Regions from separate parts of the Microbacterium sp. ZKA21 genome, predicted to be linked through region 3. Evidence: riboswitches for the same ligand, from Rfam matches in the RefSeq annotation. Region 3 holds a riboswitch; each other region holds the start of a gene.
The links. Region 3 has a riboswitch for thiamine pyrophosphate ahead of M2317_RS04565 (ECF transporter S component). Riboswitches for the same ligand answer to the same signal wherever they lie in the genome.
Positions count from the first base shown of each region.

Region 1: linked by a shared signal. The riboswitch ahead of M2317_RS01890 (MFS transporter) and the one ahead of M2317_RS04565 (ECF transporter S component) in region 3 are both predicted to bind thiamine pyrophosphate.
Region 2: linked by a shared signal. The riboswitch ahead of thiM (hydroxyethylthiazole kinase) and the one ahead of M2317_RS04565 (ECF transporter S component) in region 3 are both predicted to bind thiamine pyrophosphate.

Region 1 covers NZ_JBNPVV010000001.1:362,007-365,275, reverse strand. The annotation lists gene M2317_RS01905 (DUF3097 domain-containing protein) at 1-233, shown strand, start outside; gene trmB (tRNA (guanosine(46)-N7)-methyltransferase TrmB) at 266-991, shown strand; gene M2317_RS01895 (CPBP family intramembrane glutamic endopeptidase) at 988-1,818, shown strand; TPP riboswitch at 1,830-1,923, shown strand; gene M2317_RS01890 (MFS transporter) at 1,914-3,257, shown strand; gene M2317_RS01885 (DUF1304 domain-containing protein) at 3,254-3,269, shown strand, end outside.
Region 2 covers NZ_JBNPVV010000004.1:344,332-347,600, forward strand. The annotation lists gene M2317_RS11195 (glycoside hydrolase family 3 N-terminal domain-containing protein) at 1-352, shown strand, start outside; gene M2317_RS11200 (pyridoxine/pyridoxamine 5'-phosphate oxidase) at 391-987, shown strand; gene M2317_RS11205 (cupin domain-containing protein) at 984-1,430, shown strand; TPP riboswitch at 1,438-1,531, shown strand; gene thiM (hydroxyethylthiazole kinase) at 1,522-2,370, shown strand; gene M2317_RS11215 (bifunctional hydroxymethylpyrimidine kinase/phosphomethylpyrimidine kinase) at 2,367-3,269, shown strand, end outside.
Region 3 covers NZ_JBNPVV010000002.1:45,598-48,866, reverse strand. The annotation lists gene M2317_RS04570 (ABC transporter ATP-binding protein) at 1-778, opposite strand, end outside; gene M2317_RS04565 (ECF transporter S component) at 785-1,432, opposite strand; TPP riboswitch at 1,425-1,534, opposite strand; gene M2317_RS04560 (D-alanyl-D-alanine carboxypeptidase) at 1,595-3,269, shown strand, end outside.

The DNA of each region.
Region 1 (3,269 bases), on a different contig from region 3:
TGTGGCAGTGCGTGCGGCCGGAGGCGCTGGGCATCGCGCGCTGGCCGGAGATCCCCCGGGGCATCGAATGGAAGGTGGGCATCTGCCGCGCCTTCGGCTGGCCGCACGAGGATCAGGCGGACATCGCGCGCGCCTGGCAGGCGATCCTGAGCAAGGTCACCACGTACCGCGACCTCGAGCCGTCGCTGCTCGGCCGCGTGGAAGAGCTCATCGACTTCGTCACGGCGCCGTGAGGCGGCGGGGCGCGCCCGGCTACCCTTGAGGTATGCCCGAGCCCCGCACCTTCCGCGATGAACCCGTGTCCTTCGTCCGCCGGAGCGGTCGCATGTCCGAGGCGCAGGAACGGGCGTTCGAGGAGCTCGCCGGTCACTATCTGCTCGAGGTGGCGCGCGATGCCGCGTCGACGAGCGTGCATCCGGATTCCCGGCTCGATGTCGCTGCCGAATATGGTCGCGACGCCGCGCTGATCGTCGAGGTGGGCTCCGGTCAGGGGCACGCGATCGTATCGGCCGCGGCGTCCCGCCCCGAGGACGACTTCCTCGCGATCGAGGTGTTCCGCGCCGGTCTCGCCCGGACGATGCTGGATGCCGACAAGGCGGGTGTCCGCAATCTGCGCCTCGTCGAGGCGAACGCGCCCGAGGTGCTGTCGACCTATCTGCCCGAGGGCAGCGCGTCCGAGATCTGGGTCTTCTTCTCCGACCCGTGGCACAAGAAACGGCACACGAAGCGCCGCCTGATCCGCGAGGGGTTCGGGGCGACCGCCGCCAGGGCGCTCGCCGACGGCGGCCTGCTGCGCCTCGCGACCGACTGGGAGGACTACGCCCGGCAGATGCGCGAGGTCCTGGACGCGGATCCGTCGTTCGAGCGCGCGTTCGAGGGGGAGTGGGCCGAGCGCTTCGACGGCCGCGTGATGACGGCGTTCGAGCGCAAGGGGCTGAACAAGGGGCGCGACATCCGTGACCTCGTGTATCGGCGGAAGCCCCGCGCGTGACCGATAGCCGGGTGGTGGCCGTGCGCTGGAGCATCGCACCGGCCGTGCTGGTCTGCCTCGCAGCTCCGGCGTTCTTCGTCGTGCAGTGGGCCTGGCTCGGCTGGGTGCTGCTGGCCGCCGGCGTCGGGGCTGCGTGGGCGCTGGAGCGGCGTGCCGTCACGGCATCCGCTCCGTCACTGACGCGGGACCTGTCTCTGATCGCCATCGGGATGCTGATCGTCAGTGTCATCCCGCTGGCGGCCGAACTCGACAACGCCGCCATGATGCGGTTCACGCTGGCGCTGGGCGGCGCGGTCGTCGTGCCGTACGTCGTCTCGCGGTACGTGTATCGGGACAGGGCGATCTCTTTCCCGTGGCTAACCGGGCAGCGCTGGGGACGACTGCAGTGGGGCTGGCTTGCAGCCGTGCTGGTGCTGGGCTGGCTGATCCTGCCGTTCTACTTCATCACCAGCGGCGTGTACATGAACTGGCCGGTCGTCGATTCGCCCGACCTCATCGCGAGGCTGTTCGTCGGTGTGGGAGCGGTCGGCATCTGGGATGAACTGTTCTTCATCTGCACGGTGTTCGCGCTGCTGCGCCGGCACTTCCCGGATGCCGTGGCGAACGTCCTGCAGGCCATCGTGTTCGTGTCCTTCCTCTGGGAGCTGGGATATCGCGAGTGGGGTCCGCTGCTGACCATCCCGTTCGCGCTGCTGCAGGGCTTCATCTTCCTGCGCACGCATTCGCTCGCGTATGTCGTCACGGTGCATCTGCTCTTCGACGCCGTCGTGTTCGCCGTTCTGGTGCACGCGCACAACCCGGGGCTGCTGCCGATCTTCCTCGTATAGATAAGCTCTCCTGCAGTGACACGGGGTGCCGCCTGCGCGGCTGAGATCACACCCGTCGAACCTGATCTAGCTCGTACTAGCGAAGGGATGTCGCGATGCACACGCACGCACTCACCGAGCACGTCCACCCGATGACGCAGCCCCGCACAGACCGTGGCGGACTCGCCCTGGCAGCCGCGGCGACCGGCACCGCGTTCGAGTGGTACGACTTCTTCCTCTACGGCACGGCGGCCGCTCTGGTCTTCCCCGTCGTGTTCTTCCCCGCCCAGGACCCGTTGATCGGCATCCTACTGTCGTTCGCCACGTTCGCGACGGGATTCATCGCCCGCCCGCTCGGCGGACTGCTGGCAGGGTCCCTCGGCGACCGCTTCGGGCGCCGGCCGGTCCTCACGGCGACGTTGCTGGTCATGGGCCTCGCCACGGTGTGCATCGGCCTCCTGCCCGGATACGCGCAGCTCGGCGTGCTCGCGCCGATGGCGCTGGTCGCATTGCGGTTCGTGCAGGGCCTGGCAGCCGGCGGGGAGTGGCCCGGTGCTGTTCTGATCGCGCTCGAGCATGCACCGCACCGGCGCGGCCTGCGCGGCGGAATCGTCGCGGCATCCTTGTACGTCGGCCTCATCCTCGGCAATCTCGCCTTCGTCGTGACGGTCGCGCTGCTGGACGAGAAGGCGCTGGTCGCATGGGGCTGGCGGGTGCCGTTCCTGGCCAGCATCCTGCTCGTCGTGGTCGGTCTGGTGCTGCGGCGCCGCGTGGCGGAATCCCCGGAGTTCCTCGCCGGGGACGCCGACCTCGAGCGCCGACGGCCTCTGCGCGAGGCGTTCAGCGCGCCCCGGAACGTGATCGCGGTCGTGCTCGTGCGGACGGGGCAGAACGCCTGCTTCTACACGATCACGGTGTTCTGCCTGGGGTACGCGACGGCGGTGCTGGGGTTCTCGGCTCAGGCCTCGCTCACGGCGCTGCTGATCGCGGCAGCGCTCGCCGCGGTGATGTGCCCCGTCTGGGGTGCGCTCGGCGAGCGGATCGGCATGACGGCGCTCACGGCGTGCAGCCTCGGCGGGCTCGGCCTGCTCGCCGTGCCGCTGTTCCTCATCCTCGACGGCGGCAGCGCCGCGGCGATCGTCGGTGTGGTGGCCGTCACGATCGGCATCGTGAACGCGGCGGCCGACGGCGTGCAGCCCCTGTGGTTCGCAGGGCTGTTCCCCGCGCGCCGGCGCTACTCCGGGATCTCGGTCGGCCGCGAGATCGCCGGAGTCATCGGTGGAGGGCTGACGCCGCTCGCGGCCACGGCCCTGGTCGCGTCGACGGGACACTGGTGGCCCGTCGCGGTGATCATGATGGTCGCCGCAGCGCTCGGCGTCGTCGGCGCGGTGATCGCACGCCCGGTCGATCGGCCCGCCGCGACCCCGGAGTCGGAGAAAGACGACAGAATCAGAGCATGATCATCGCAGGGC
Region 2 (3,269 bases), on a different contig from region 3:
GATGGGGCACCTGAGGTTCACCTCGGTGTCGGACCGTCCGGCGACGCTGTCACCGGAGTGGTACGGGATCCTCCGAGACGAACTCGGGTTCACGGGCGTCGCCGTCACCGACGATCTCGGGATGCTGCTGTCCTCCGGAGATCCGGCCTACGCGGATCCGGTCACGAACGCCGTCATGGCCGTCGACGCGGGTGCGGACATGGTGCTGACGATCGCGGGCTCGAGCCCGGATACGGCGACGCGGATCATCGACGCGCTCGCTGCGCGCTCGGCATCCGATCCCGCGTTCGCAACCCGTCTGGCGGAAGCCGCGACGCGTGTAGCGGCCCTGTCCGCGTCCCGGACGCCCTGATCCTGGCCAGGGCGCGCGGGAGCCGCCAGGATGGTCGTATGACCGCCTCCTCGGCCGAATGGCTGCGCTCCCAACCGACGCTCACCGGCACGCCGCCGGCGCTCGACCCCTCCGCGCTGCCGGACGTCCCCGAACGGCTCTTTCTCGAGTGGCTCAGCGCCGCGATCGAGGCCGGTGTCCCCGAGCCGCTCGCCATGACACTCGCGACGGTCGCCGCAGACGGCATTCCCGACGCGCGGACGCTGATCATCAAGGACGTCGATCGTCGGGGCTGGGCGTTCGCCGGCTCACGGGCGTCGCGCAAGGGCGAGCAGCTGTCGCTCCACCCCGCGGCCGCCCTGAACTTCTGGTGGCAGCCGGTCATGCGCGCGGTGCGGGTGCGCGGACGCATCGTCGAGGCGGATGCCGAAGAGAGCGCGGCGGATCTCGCGGCGCGTTCGCCGTCCGCCCGTGCGGGCATCGGGCCGGGGGAGTGGGTGCTCTGGCGCGTGGTCCCCGAGCGTGTGGAATTCTGGCAGGGCGCGGTCGATCGCAGGCACACGCGCATCGTGTACGAGCGGACGGGTGAGAGCTGGACCCACCGCATCGTCATCGGCCATACCGACAACCCGCCGAACGGAGAGATCAGCGCATGAGCGACTACGAAGTCATCAGCATCGGAGCGCCGGACGCCTGGCGCGAGCACTTCGGCGGCTTCGACCCGTCTCGCTCGAGGGACGGGCGCCGGGTCGTCGATCACGAACTGACGATGCAGTACATCGGTATGACCGCCAACGCGTTGCTGCCGGGAGAGGAAGCGGGCTACTGGCACACCCACTCCCATGTCGAGGAGCTGTACGTGTTCCTCGCCGGCCACGGACAGATGGGTCTGGACGAGGACGTCGTCGACGTCGAGGCCGGTACGGTGATCCGCGTCGCTCAGAACGTGTGGCGCACCTGGCGTGCGCGACCGGACAGCGACGGCGAGCTGCGCTGGCTGTGCATCCGCGCCGGCGGCGAGCAGCTTCCGCACCTGCCGAACGACAGCAGTCGGGGGCCGGAGCGTCCGATGCCCTGGGCGGGCCAGAAGAACCAATAGACTGCGAGGCAGTGACACGGGGTGCCGCGACCGCGGCTGAGAACAGACCCGTCGAACCTGATCTAGTTCGTACTAGCGAAGGGATGTCGCGATGAGCGATCTTCTGCGTCCAGTTTCCGATACCGACCTCGTCTCCGAGGCCGCGACCCTGCTGGCGGAGCTGCGCGCCGCGCCTCCATTGACCCAGTGCATCACGAACGCGGTGGTCACCGGCTTCACCGCCAACGTCCTGCTCGCGCTCGGCGCAGCCCCGGCGATGGTCGACATCGTCGGCGAGTCCGAGACGTTCGCCTCCATCGCCTCCGGCGTGCTCATCAATCTCGGCACGCCGCGACCCGAGCAGCGCGCGGCGAGCCGCGAAGCGGTCGCCGGGGCCGCCGCGGCCGGGACGCCGTGGGTGCTCGACCCCGTCGCCATCGGTGCGCTGCCGGTGCGCACCGCCCTCGCGCACGAGCTCGTTTCGCTGCGACCTGCCGCGATCCGCGGCAACGCCTCTGAGATCCTCGCCCTCGCAGGCGCCAGCACCGGTGGCCGCGGCGTAGACACCACGGACACGACGGATGCCGCGGCCGACGCGGCGTTCTCGCTCGCGCAGCGCCACGGCAGCGTCGTCGCCGTCTCCGGGCCGGTGGATCTGATCACCGACGGCCGCCGCGTCATCCGCATTTCGAACGGCGACGAGCTGCTCACCCGTGTCACCGGTGGCGGCTGCGCGCTGGGCGCGGTGATGGCGGCGTTCCTCGGGACTGCGCGAGCGACAGGGGCCGATGCGCTGACCGCGGTCGCCGCGGCGAGTCTGGTCTATACGATCGCGGCAGAACGGGCGGCATCCGTCTCCACCGGCCCAGGAAGCTTCGCCGTGGCGCTGCTGGACGCGCTCGCCGCCGTTCAGCCCGGCGACCTCGCTGCGGCCGCACGCATCGAGGAGGTGACCCGATGACCGCGGATCTCTCGCTCTACCTCGTCACCGATGCGGCGCTGTGCGGAGACCGCGGTGTCGTCGAAACGGTACGGCAGGCGGTGGACGGCGGCGTGCGCATCGTCCAGCTCCGGGACAAAGCGGCGACGGATGCCGAGATCACCGCGCAGCTCGTCGAGCTGTCGACCGTGATCGACGGCCGGGCACTGCTCGTCGTGAACGACCGACTCGACGCCGCGCTCGCCGCGCGTGCGCTGGGCGCGCGCGTGGACGGGGTGCATCTCGGCCAGGGCGACGCGTCCGTGCTCCGTGCCCGTGAGGTTCTCGGGCCGGACGCTCTGATCGGTCTGACGGCGAACAGCCCCGCGCATCTGGATGCGGTGCTCGCACTGCCCGACGGCACGGTGGACTATCTGGGGGTCGGCGTGATCCGCCCGACCACCACGAAGCCGGATCACCCGCCGGCGCTCGGGATCGACGGGTTCCGGAGGTTCGCCGCGGCCAGCCCGCTGCCGTGCGTGGCGATCGGCGGCATCGCCCTCGAGGATGCCGCCGCGCTCAGGGACGCAGGGGCAGCCGGCATCGCGGTCGTCTCCGCGCTGTGCGCAGCGGTCGATCCGCGTGCGGCGGCGACCGAGTTCCTGCGCCGATGGCGCGCCCGGTCGACGCCTCGCGTGCTCAGCATCGCGGGCAGCGACCCGTCCGGAGGCGCCGGCATCCAGGCGGACCTGAAATCGATCGCCGCGAACGGCGGTTACGGGATGGCGGTCATCACCGCGCTGACGGCGCAGAACACCCGGGGCGTCCGCGCCGTGCATGTGCCACCGCCCGTCTTCCTGCAGTCTCAGCTCGATGCGCTCTCCGAGGACATCGTGATCGATGCGGTGAAGATCGGGATGCTGGCGAACGCGGACGTGATC
Region 3 (3,269 bases):
CCGTGGCCGGGTCGAGTTCCGGCAGCGTGATCGATGAATCCGGGACCCACACTCCGGCCTCGGCGAGCGCTGCGCCGTGCTCGGCGAACACCCGAGCCGGCGCCCCGTCGGCCAGCAGCCCGCCGTCGGCTGCGAGCACGATGACGCGGGTCATGAGGTCGGCCCACACCGGCGTGCGGTGCTCGACCACGACGAGCGTCGCACCGGTCGCTTCGACCGCGCGCTCGACGCTCGCCCGCACCTCCCGCACCCCCGCAGGGTCGAGGTTCGCTGTCGGCTCGTCCAGCAGCAGCAGACCCGGCCGCATCGCGAGCGCGCCGGCGAGCACGAGCCGCTGCTTCTGCCCGCCGGACAGCGCCTTGGTCGGTCGCTTCAGCGGCACATCGAGCCCGGTCGCCTCGAGCGCTTCGGCGACTCGACCGGGGATCTCGGATGCCGGAACGCCGAGGTTCTCGCATCCGAACGCGATGTCGTCGCCGACCTTGGACAGCACGATGCCGGCATCCGGATCCTGCAGGACCAGACCTGTCCGTCCGCGCGCGGACTCCGGGGCGGCTCCGTCGACCAGCAGCGAGCCGGTGCGCACGCCCTCATCGGCGTCGCCGAGGACCCCGGCGAGGCCGGCGAGGAGCGTGGACTTCCCGGCCCCTGAGGCCCCGAGCAGCAGGACCCGTTCGCCCGGCTCGATCGTGAACGACACGTCGCTGACGGCCGGCAGCTTCCGGCCCGCGTAGCGCCATCCCCAGCCCGTGGCCTGAACGCGCACCGGGGCGTTCATGACCACTCAGACCTCTCGGACGAGTTCTCGCCCCGCCGCGAAGCGATTCAGCGCGCCCGTGACGGCCAGTGCCCGCACGAGCAGCCACCCGACGACACCGGCCAGGAGGGCTCCCGAGATCACGAGAGTCGTCAGGTAGATCGCGTTGAACTCGACCGACTTGAGGATGTTCGGCGAGCTCCCTCCGAACAACTCCCACACCCACGCGCCGATCGCAGCGCCGATGCCCGCCAGCATTGCGACCGCGATGCCGAAGCGACGGTAGAAGAACAGCGCGAAGACGAGCTCGGCGCCCAGTCCCTGTGCCACGCCCGACACCACGGTGCCGACGCCCCAGACGTTGCCGATCAGCATCGAGACGATCGCGGCGACGACCTCGACGACGAAGGCCGCTCCGGGTTTGCGGATCACGAGACCGCCGATCACGCCGCCGATCAACCAGATCCCGACGGCGATGCCGCCCAGCCCTGGGGTCAGGGCGTCGGCTGCGCCGAACCAGGCGCCCCCGACGATGTTCCAGCCCCAGAACAGCAGACCGATCGCGACGCCGAGGACGGCGGCGACGACGATGTCGACGACGCGCCACCGCAGCGGGTGTGCGGATGCGGTGGTGCTCGCCTCTTCGGAAGCGGATGCGGACGTGGACGTGCTCATCAGATCTCCTCCCTGCGCCGGCATGATCCGGATCAGGTTCGACGGTCGAAGCGCGGATCGCTTCCTCTCAGCCCGGCTCGCCGGACTCCCGTGGGTTGTGCGCTCGATCTTACTCCTCGGCGAATACGGCATTGTCACATGCGGATTCGGTACCGTATTCGAGTGACCCTCGATGATCAGACCGACGGCGGCGCTGCCCTCACACGCCGCGAGCACCGTCGACGCACCGGGGCCATTCCCGTCACGACGGATGCCGACGTCGTCGCCGAGGCGGAACGGGTGACCCGCTCCGCATCCGCAGCCGACGCCCCCGCGGAACCTGCGCCGGTCGAGGAAACTGCCCCGGTCGATGATGACGCGACCCGGCCGGTCGACACCGTGGGGCCCGTCGCAGTCGATCCGGATGCCGAGGCGGATCCGCCCGTGGCGGCCGGTGCGCCCGGTGCCCCCGTCGCAGCCGATCCGGATGCCGAGCTCGCCACGCTGCTCGCCGCCCAGGACGAGCCACCGCAGCCGGCGGCCGCGTGGGCCGATCAGAACTCACCCGCGACGGCCCTGACCTGGGTGGATCCGATCGCCGTCGAGGCCGCCACTCAGGCGGCGCTGCTCGACACGGCATCCGACGGAGATGACGGCCCCGACCTGCTGGTCGGCGCCCCGCAGCGCGGATTCCTGCAGCCCGGCATCCTCGTGCCGCTGGGGACCCTGGTCGCGCTCGGAGTCGCGTATGTCGGCACCACCCTGCTGTGGCCGCTCCACGAGCTTCCGCCGATGATCGAGGCGAGCACCGTCGCCCCCGTCGGCGCCGAGGCGGCCGCCATCACGTGGCCGGCCGTCGGCAGCGCCGGCGTCAGCGTCGAGGGTGTGAGCACGGCGTCGTCGACGACCGAGTCCGCCCCCATCGCCAGTGTGACCAAGGTCGTCTCGTCTCTGATGGTGCTCGAGGCCCTTCCGCTGCAGCCCGGCGAGCAGGGACCGGAGTACGCCTTCGACAACGGAGACTCGAGCGAGTTCTGGACGTACCTGCGCGACGACCAGTCAGCCCTGGACGTGCCCGTCGGCGGAGTGCTGACCGAGTACCAGATGCTCCAGGGCATCCTGCTCGGATCGGCGAACAACTACATCGACCGGCTCGCCGAGGAGATCTGGGGATCGGACCGAGAGTTCGCCGCAGCGGCCGACGCGTGGCTGTCCGCGCGCGGCCTGAACGACATCACGATCGTCACCCCCTCCGGACGCAACGAGAACAACGTCGCTTCCCCCGCCTCCCTCACGGCCCTGGCGTCGATCGCGATGGCGAACCCCGTGTTCGCCGAGATCGTCGGCACGCCGTCCGTCGACCTGCCGGGAGCGGGTCTCGTCACGAATTCGAACGGCCTCCTCCCCGAACCGGGGTTCGTGGGCGTGAAGACCGGGTCCCTCGACGGCGACTACAACCTGCTCAGCGGCAAGGACGTCCCTGTCGGTGACGCGACGGTGCGCATCTATGCCGCTGTTCTCGGCCAGGAGAACGATGAGTCACGCCTTCAGGCGAGCCGCGACCTGTATGCGCAGGTCGAAGCGCAGCTGCAGGCACAGGGTCCGGCCGTGACCGCAGACACGGTCGTCGGTCGGGTCAGCACGCCGTGGGGCGCCTCCGCCGACATCGTGACGGATGCCGACGCGTCCGTCGTGCTCTGGAACTCGGCAGCCCCGACGGCCGAGGTCGCGTTCGATCTCGGCGAGACCAGGGATGCCGATGCCGCCGTCGGGACGATGACGGTCGCGGGCCCGGTGAACACCGTGGAGGTTCCGGTAGTCCTCGCCGAGGACCTCGAGGGTCCGAGCCCGTGGTGGC